One region of the Acetobacter sp. JWB genome, then DNA from elsewhere that is predicted to be linked to it. Evidence: riboswitches for the same ligand, from Rfam matches in the RefSeq annotation. Region 1 holds a riboswitch; the other holds the start of a gene.
What was found. A riboswitch is a leader RNA that binds a small molecule or an ion and turns the genes downstream of it on or off. The one in region 1 is predicted to bind thiamine pyrophosphate.

Region 1 (3,411 bases):
TTATGTGCCTCCCGCGGCATGGTTTCATCATGATACGCGCAGGCTGTATCTGGGTCTAAAGAAAGATTGAACTGATCTTCCCACCTAAAGGAGAACCGCGCACGGCTAAGCGCATCATCCCGATATTTTGCGGATGGATGACCTTTTGCAAGATCAGCGGCATGCGCTGCAATACGGTAGGTGATCACACCTGTTTTTACGTCATTCCTGTCTGGTAGGCCCAGATGTTCCTTGGGTGTGACATAGCAGAGCATAGAGGTGCCAAACCATCCGATCATGGCTGCGCCAATGGCAGATGTAATGTGGTCATACCCCGGTGCAATGTCTGTGGTCAGCGGGCCAAGCGTATAGAAGGGGGCCTCCTTACATTCTTTAAGCTGCTTATCCATGTTGGCCTTGATCTTGTGCATGGGCACATGGCCTGGCCCTTCGATCATAACCTGACAGCCTTTTGCCCAAGCGATTTCTGTGAGTTCACCCAGGGTTTCCAGTTCGGCAAACTGTGCGGCATCATTAGCATCGGCAATGCTGCCTGGTCGTAGGCCGTCTCCTAAAGAGAAGGAAACATCATAGGCGCGCATGATGTCGCATATGTCTGCAAAGTGTTCGTAAAGGAAGCTTTCGCGGTGACCATTTAGGCACCAGCTTGCCATGATGGAGCCGCCGCGTGAAACAATGCCTGTAACGCGATGAGCTGTTAGCGGCACATGCTGCAACCGTACGCCCGCATGAATGGTAAAGTAATCTACACCCTGTTCTGCCTGTTCGATCAGAGTATCGCGAAAAACTTCCCAGTTCAGTTTGCTGACATCACCACCGACTTTTTCTAAAGCCTGATACAGTGGCACTGTGCCAATAGGTGTGGGCGCGTTACGTAAAATCCAGTCACGGATATTGTGGATGTTCCGGCCTGTGGAAAGGTCCATTACGGTATCCGCACCCCAGCGAATGGACCATACAAGCTTTTCAACTTCTTCTGCTGCTGATGACGTAATGGCGGAATTGCCGATATTGGCGTTAATTTTCACAAGGAAATTACGCCCGATAATAACGGGTTCCAACTCTGGATGGTTGATATTTGCCGGAATAATGGCTCGGCCGCGGGCAATTTCCTGCCGGACAAATTCAGGCGTAATGAATTCTGGAATACTGGCCCCAAAGGATTCGCCATCTTCCAGGCATTGTGCGGCATCATCCGCAGCTTTTTGCCGGCCCAGATTTTCGCGGTGGGCCACGTAAATCATTTCATCTGTAATAATGCCTGCTTTAGCGAACTCATATTGTGTAACAAGCTGGCCTTCTCGCCCCTTAAGCACGGTATGCGGAGCAGGGCAGGGGGCTACAAGATAGGTGCCTTCTGCATTGCCATTATCTTCTGGCTTAATGTCACGCGGTTTGATGTGCTCAAAACCGCGGGCAGTCAGCCACGGTGCCCGAATTTTGGGTAGCCCTTTGTTAACGTCAATTTCTACAGTGCTGTCTGTGTAGGGGCCGGAAGTATCATACACACGCACTGGGGGTTCGTTTGCAGAAGGTTCCAGCATGATTTCGCGGAACGGCACACGCATATCTGGCCGATCTGCGGGGCTAGAATACACTTTACATGAACCACGGATAGCACCGGTGGTGACATGCCCCGGAGCGGGTGCAGCCGTGTTGGCAGGTTTAGGGTTGCCCCCTACACTGGAAGGGGCCGCGTTTTGTTTGGAATCAACTGAAGACATAACGTCATCGTCTCCTCTGCCGAGGAGGACAGGTCTGAAGAGACTCCGCTTTTGTGGGCGGCTAGGTTCGGGAAGAACATATCTGTCTTTTCAGGCACCAGTCCCTCCGCCGGTATAAGCCGGATCAGGTTCCCCGCCAAAACATCATGTTCTGGCGGCAGGGTCGCCACGGTGCCCGAACGAATCGTGCAAAAAGTAGCCTCTCAGTTCCTTACCGGAACCCCCCTTGGTATCGGACAGCAGATAGCTTTAAGTGCAATTATGTCAAGAAAAATCAAAGGGAAACGAAAAACGTATGCGTGCGTTTTAGAAGGGTGAAATGCGTAAGGCATAAAAGCCTATTTGTGACATAATAAATAAAATTATGTCAGCTATGCAATAATTTTCTAATCGTGGCATAATCACAGCATGAAATCTGAAAAGAAACGAGCTCAAGAAGCTATACAAAATCTCGATATTTCTCCGTATGCCAAGCACGTGTTGTGGATTGCAGCATTTGTTTCTGCCATCTGTGGTGGTCTTTACGGCTACGATACCGGTATTATTTCTGGTGCCCTTCTTCTTATTACAAAAGATTTTCATCTGACTGCTGGTCAGGAGGAAATTGTTACATCAGCTATTCTGGTAGGCGCTGTTATTGGTGCCATGGGCATTGCCAACTTATCAGAACGCTTTGGCCGCCGGGTTTCGGTTATGGTCGTTACCGCAGTTTTTGTAATTGGTGCATTAGCGTGTTCTTACGCACCCAATCTTACCAGCCTCATTATTGCCCGTGTATTTTTGGGCTGCGCAGTGGGTGGGGCTACGCAGGTGGTGCCAACATATATTTCGGAATTGGCCCCAGCCAGCAAGCGCGGCAATTTGGTAACGCTGTTTAACGTGGCTATTGGAATTGGCATTTTTCTGGCCAACTTGGTTGGTTTTACCATGCGTGAAAAATGGGGTTGGCGGCCCATGATTTCTGTGGCTGCTATCCCGGCTGCTTTTGTTTTTATCAGCATGTTTTTTCTGCCCAAAAGCCCACGTTGGACTGCTGAAAATGAAGGGCTGGAATCTGCGGTAGAGCAGCTTGGGCGTGTGCGTTCTTCCCGCAAGGTCATTCAGCGCGAGATCAATGAGATCCACGCCAATGTTGTAAATCTGGATGAAGATGAGCGTGGCTGGAAGGGCCTGAAGCTACCTTGGGTGCGCCCTGCGGTGATAGCTGCCTTAGGGATTGCCTTCTTTACGCAGGCTGGTGGGCTGGAGATGATGATCTACTATACCCCTACCTTTTTGTCTGACGCAGGGTTTGGGAGTTCATCAGCACTGCTGACAAGCTTGGGAATCGCGCTTGTTTATCTCATCATGACCCTGCTTGGGTGCTTGTTTGTAGATAAAATTGGCCGTCGGCGCTTGGTGCTTATTATGGGGCCGGGCTCTGTTGTAAGCCTTATTGGCCTGGGCATTGTTTTTGCCATGCATCCAGCTCAGGGGAGTGTGGGAAGTTGGTTGATTGTGGCCTTCTTGCTGCTGTTTATGCTGTTTAATTCTGGCGGTATTCAGGTTGTGGGCTGGCTTTTGGGTGCGGAGTTGTTTCCGCTGCCTATGCGTGCTGCGGCAACCAGTATACATGCGGCCATGCTGTGGGGGGCTGATCTGCTGGTAACATCCACGGCTCTTACATTGGTGCAGACAGTTTCTTTGG
Region 2 (3,411 bases), 1.2 Mb from region 1:
TTTTGGCCCACGGCATACGAGACAAACCCGTTACACCGGATTTGATTGCAACGCTTAAAGCCCGCGGGATCTGGTATATTGCCACCCTTCAGCTTGATGAAGCCACCACAGCATGGGCTGATCGCGCACCGTGGACGCAAACACCCTTTGCAACAGCCGGTCTTTCTGGCCCTCTACAAAAACAGATTAACGATCCAGCATGGCAGGCGCAGCACAAAACGGGCAAACAGGTCGATTTTGCCCGCACATCTTTGGCAATGAACCTACAAAACCTGAAAACATTGCATGATGCGGGCGTAAAAATCGGCTTTGGCACAGATAGCGGTGCCACCCCTTTACGAGTGCCCGGCGTAGCAGAACATCGGGAACTGGCCCTTATAGTGCAGGCCGGCCTGACACCTTTAGAGACTATTCATATCGCCACACAGAACGCAGCAGATTTGCTGGATCTTTCTGACCGTGGCGTATTGGCGCCGGGCAAACGGGCTGATGTGTTAGTTGTTACCGGTAACCCCGCAACCAACATTGCAAATGCCGACAAAATTATTGAAACATGGGAAAACGGCGTCGCCATTTCTGCGCCTGTACTGCAAAAATAAAAATCTGTGTGAATATCCCAGCCATTTCAATGTATAAGGCTGGGATACTACGCTTTGCGGCTGTTTGATTGCCATTTGTGCTATAAAAGGCTTGTAGCAGATTATGCGGGCTTAAAGTGGCTCAGGCTCAATTGCATAGCGCAGCGGGTTTGTTTGGAAAAACCACTTTTTACCTCATCCTGTAATATAGCAGCTAACCTTGGGCTTATTAAGCCTTCTGGAAGTATCTTGAAACCGAGACGCGCATAAAAAGGCGCACTCCACGGTAGATCACGAAAAGTCGTCAGAGTGACGGCTCTAAGGCCATATGCTTTTGCCCAACTACATGCCGTGTAAAGCAGCGCGGTGCCTATGCCCCGCCCCTGCTCTTTTTTGCAAACGGATATTTCTAGAATATGCAATTCCTGCGCGTATATTTGCGCACAAAGAAAAGCAATTGGGTGGCCCTGCTTATCAATAGCAACCCAGCTTGTGCCTGTGGTTATGGCAGCAAGATGCGTATCCACCGGCAAAACGGCGTGATCGGCTATCCAGCTTAATGAAGGAATTTGCCGAAAAATCTGCGCGGCGGATTTTTCAATGAGCGGAAGAACAGGCGCATCCTTAATACACGCCGTACGTATGCTAAAAGTCATGGATAGTCATTATTCCGTAAAAAGCCTGTTCTAATTTCTTTTATACCGTAATTCTAAGAATACCTGCCTCTCATGGTGTCAAAGATATGGATATCACACAGGCCGCTGTAAAACTGAAGACGCCCTCCAAACCTACTGTTAATATTACGTGCATAAAGCCCCTTGCCCTGATACGTTGCGTGTTACCGAGGGGGGCTCCGACATGGAGCTGAGATATTGCAGGGCCAAAAGGCAGCGCAATGACCCTTTGAACCTGATCCGGGTTATGCCGGCGAAGGGACAGGTTTGGCCACCCTATCCTTTTTTGCTGGAGTTTCGCGGCAGGAAGCTACGTTCTTGCGAAAAGGGAATTGCCTGACCATGATCGCCAATGTTTTGAGTATTGCCGGCACCGACCCCACAGGAGGCGCTGGAATTCATGCTGATATTAAAGCATTTTCGGCTATGGGGCGTATGGCATGGCGGCCATTACGGCTGTGGTGGCCCAGAACACTCAAGGCGTGCGTTCTTTTGTGGCCCTAGACCCGCAATTTGTGGGCGAACAGATTGATAGCGTGTTTGATGACGTGCGGGTGGATGCGGTGAAGATAGGGATGGTTCCCAACAGCAGCATTGCTGAGGTTATTGCAGACCGCCTGCATTATCATGGTGCAAAAAATATTGTGCTTGATCCTGTTATGGTGGCCAAAAGTGGAGATCACCTGCTGGAAGGCAACGCGGTAAGTGCTATCAAAGACTTTTTGGTGCCGCTTGCAACGCTTATTACCCCCAACCTGCCAGAAGCAGGTGTTTTGCTGAATGCTCACCCCGTATGGACGCTGGATGAAATGCGCTTACGGGTAAAAGAGTTGGCCAAGCTGGGTTCGGAATGGGTTTTGTTAAAGGGGGGACATCTTGAAGGATCAACGCAGAGTGTTGATCTGCTTTATGGTTCCGCTGGAAAAATTATTGAGTTTGCAGCACCACGCATCTGCACACGTAATGACCACGGTACTGGCTGCACGCTTTCTGCTGCAATAGCGGCTCTTCTCCCTTCTAAATCGGTTGAAGAAAGCGTGCGAGGAGCAAAAGCATATTTGCATGGTGCGCTTGCAGCGAGTGATATGCTTGATGTCGGGCATGGGCACGGCCCCCTGCACCATTTCCATCATTTGTGGAAATAATGTTTAGTCATCTGGTAACTGTATAAGGGTTTTATCGGCATCAAATTAAGTGATGCCGATAAACAGGGCGATCTTAAAGCTCGATATCCACTTCACGAATACCAGCGCGCTGTGTGGCATCCGGGTGGCCTTGGTGGAACGGCTCGTCAGCAAGCAGCTTCACATCGTTCAGGTCAGATACGGCAAGGCAATCCCACTGCCCTTGGGCAGGTACACGCTTTTCGTGTGTATCTACACCACGATACATCAGCACCTTTTCTACGCCATCCCCTTTGCCCAGAGCGTGAGGTGAGCCTAGCTGCGGCTTGTCATGAAGCGTAAAAGCTACGGCTTTTTTCTGTTCAATGGCAGTCCGTAAAATGCTGTAAGCTGACATGGTTTGTTTCCTTTTTGTAGGAATAACAATCAGGCCTGAATTCGGTTTTGAAATACAGGAAGCCGATAAAAGCCTCATGCAGGCCTTTTATTGGGTTACGCTCCTTCATTCGCAAAAGCGATAGACTTGATATAGGAGCAGCTATACCTGCCTACACAACAGAACAGCCCTGCTGACCTCTGGCTTGTGCCAGATTATACCGTGCTTTTTACGTGTAACATGATCACGCCAACCACTCTTCCTTGACAAAAGGCAAATTATCTTCCTTTAACAAGTGCACAATTTGGAGAGGATTTTTGTCTAGATCAGCCACCATGCACGCAAAAATGCGCCTGTTTGCCAGCCGATGGCTGGTGGCCATTTGTGTAATGGTGGGGCTTGTCGGGCAGCTTTTTCTTCAAAGCCATGCGCAGCTTGGGGAAATGCCCCGTGTTACGCTTGAACGCCTTACTGGCCTTCATATTGGCCCTGCACTTAAAAGCCCGGCATGTCCTGATATGGATGATGCCATGGTAATGCCTGCGGATGATGAAGGGCATGATCCCGCACACCATTCGCATGATGATAACGGGTTCTGCCCTCTTTGCCCCTTATTGCAACTGCCCGATATTGTCTTTATTGGAGTTTTTGTTGCTTTA

Region 2: it holds a riboswitch for thiamine pyrophosphate, as region 1 does, so the genes downstream of both, thiD (bifunctional hydroxymethylpyrimidine kinase/phosphomethylpyrimidine kinase) here and thiC (phosphomethylpyrimidine synthase ThiC) in region 1, are expected to answer to the same signal.

Annotation. Positions count from the first base shown of each region.
Region 1 is NZ_CP030871.1:2,596,016-2,599,426, reverse strand. It holds gene thiC (phosphomethylpyrimidine synthase ThiC) at 1-1,724, opposite strand, end outside; TPP riboswitch at 1,808-1,961, opposite strand; gene DS739_RS12270 (sugar porter family MFS transporter) at 2,133-3,411, shown strand, end outside.
Region 2 is NZ_CP030871.1:1,434,947-1,438,357, forward strand. It holds gene DS739_RS06825 (amidohydrolase family protein) at 1-599, shown strand, start outside; gene DS739_RS06830 (GNAT family N-acetyltransferase) at 701-1,234, opposite strand; TPP riboswitch at 1,413-1,532, shown strand; gene thiD (bifunctional hydroxymethylpyrimidine kinase/phosphomethylpyrimidine kinase) at 1,693-2,397, shown strand; gene DS739_RS06840 (hypothetical protein) at 2,471-2,773, opposite strand; gene DS739_RS06845 (DUF2946 domain-containing protein) at 3,100-3,411, shown strand, end outside.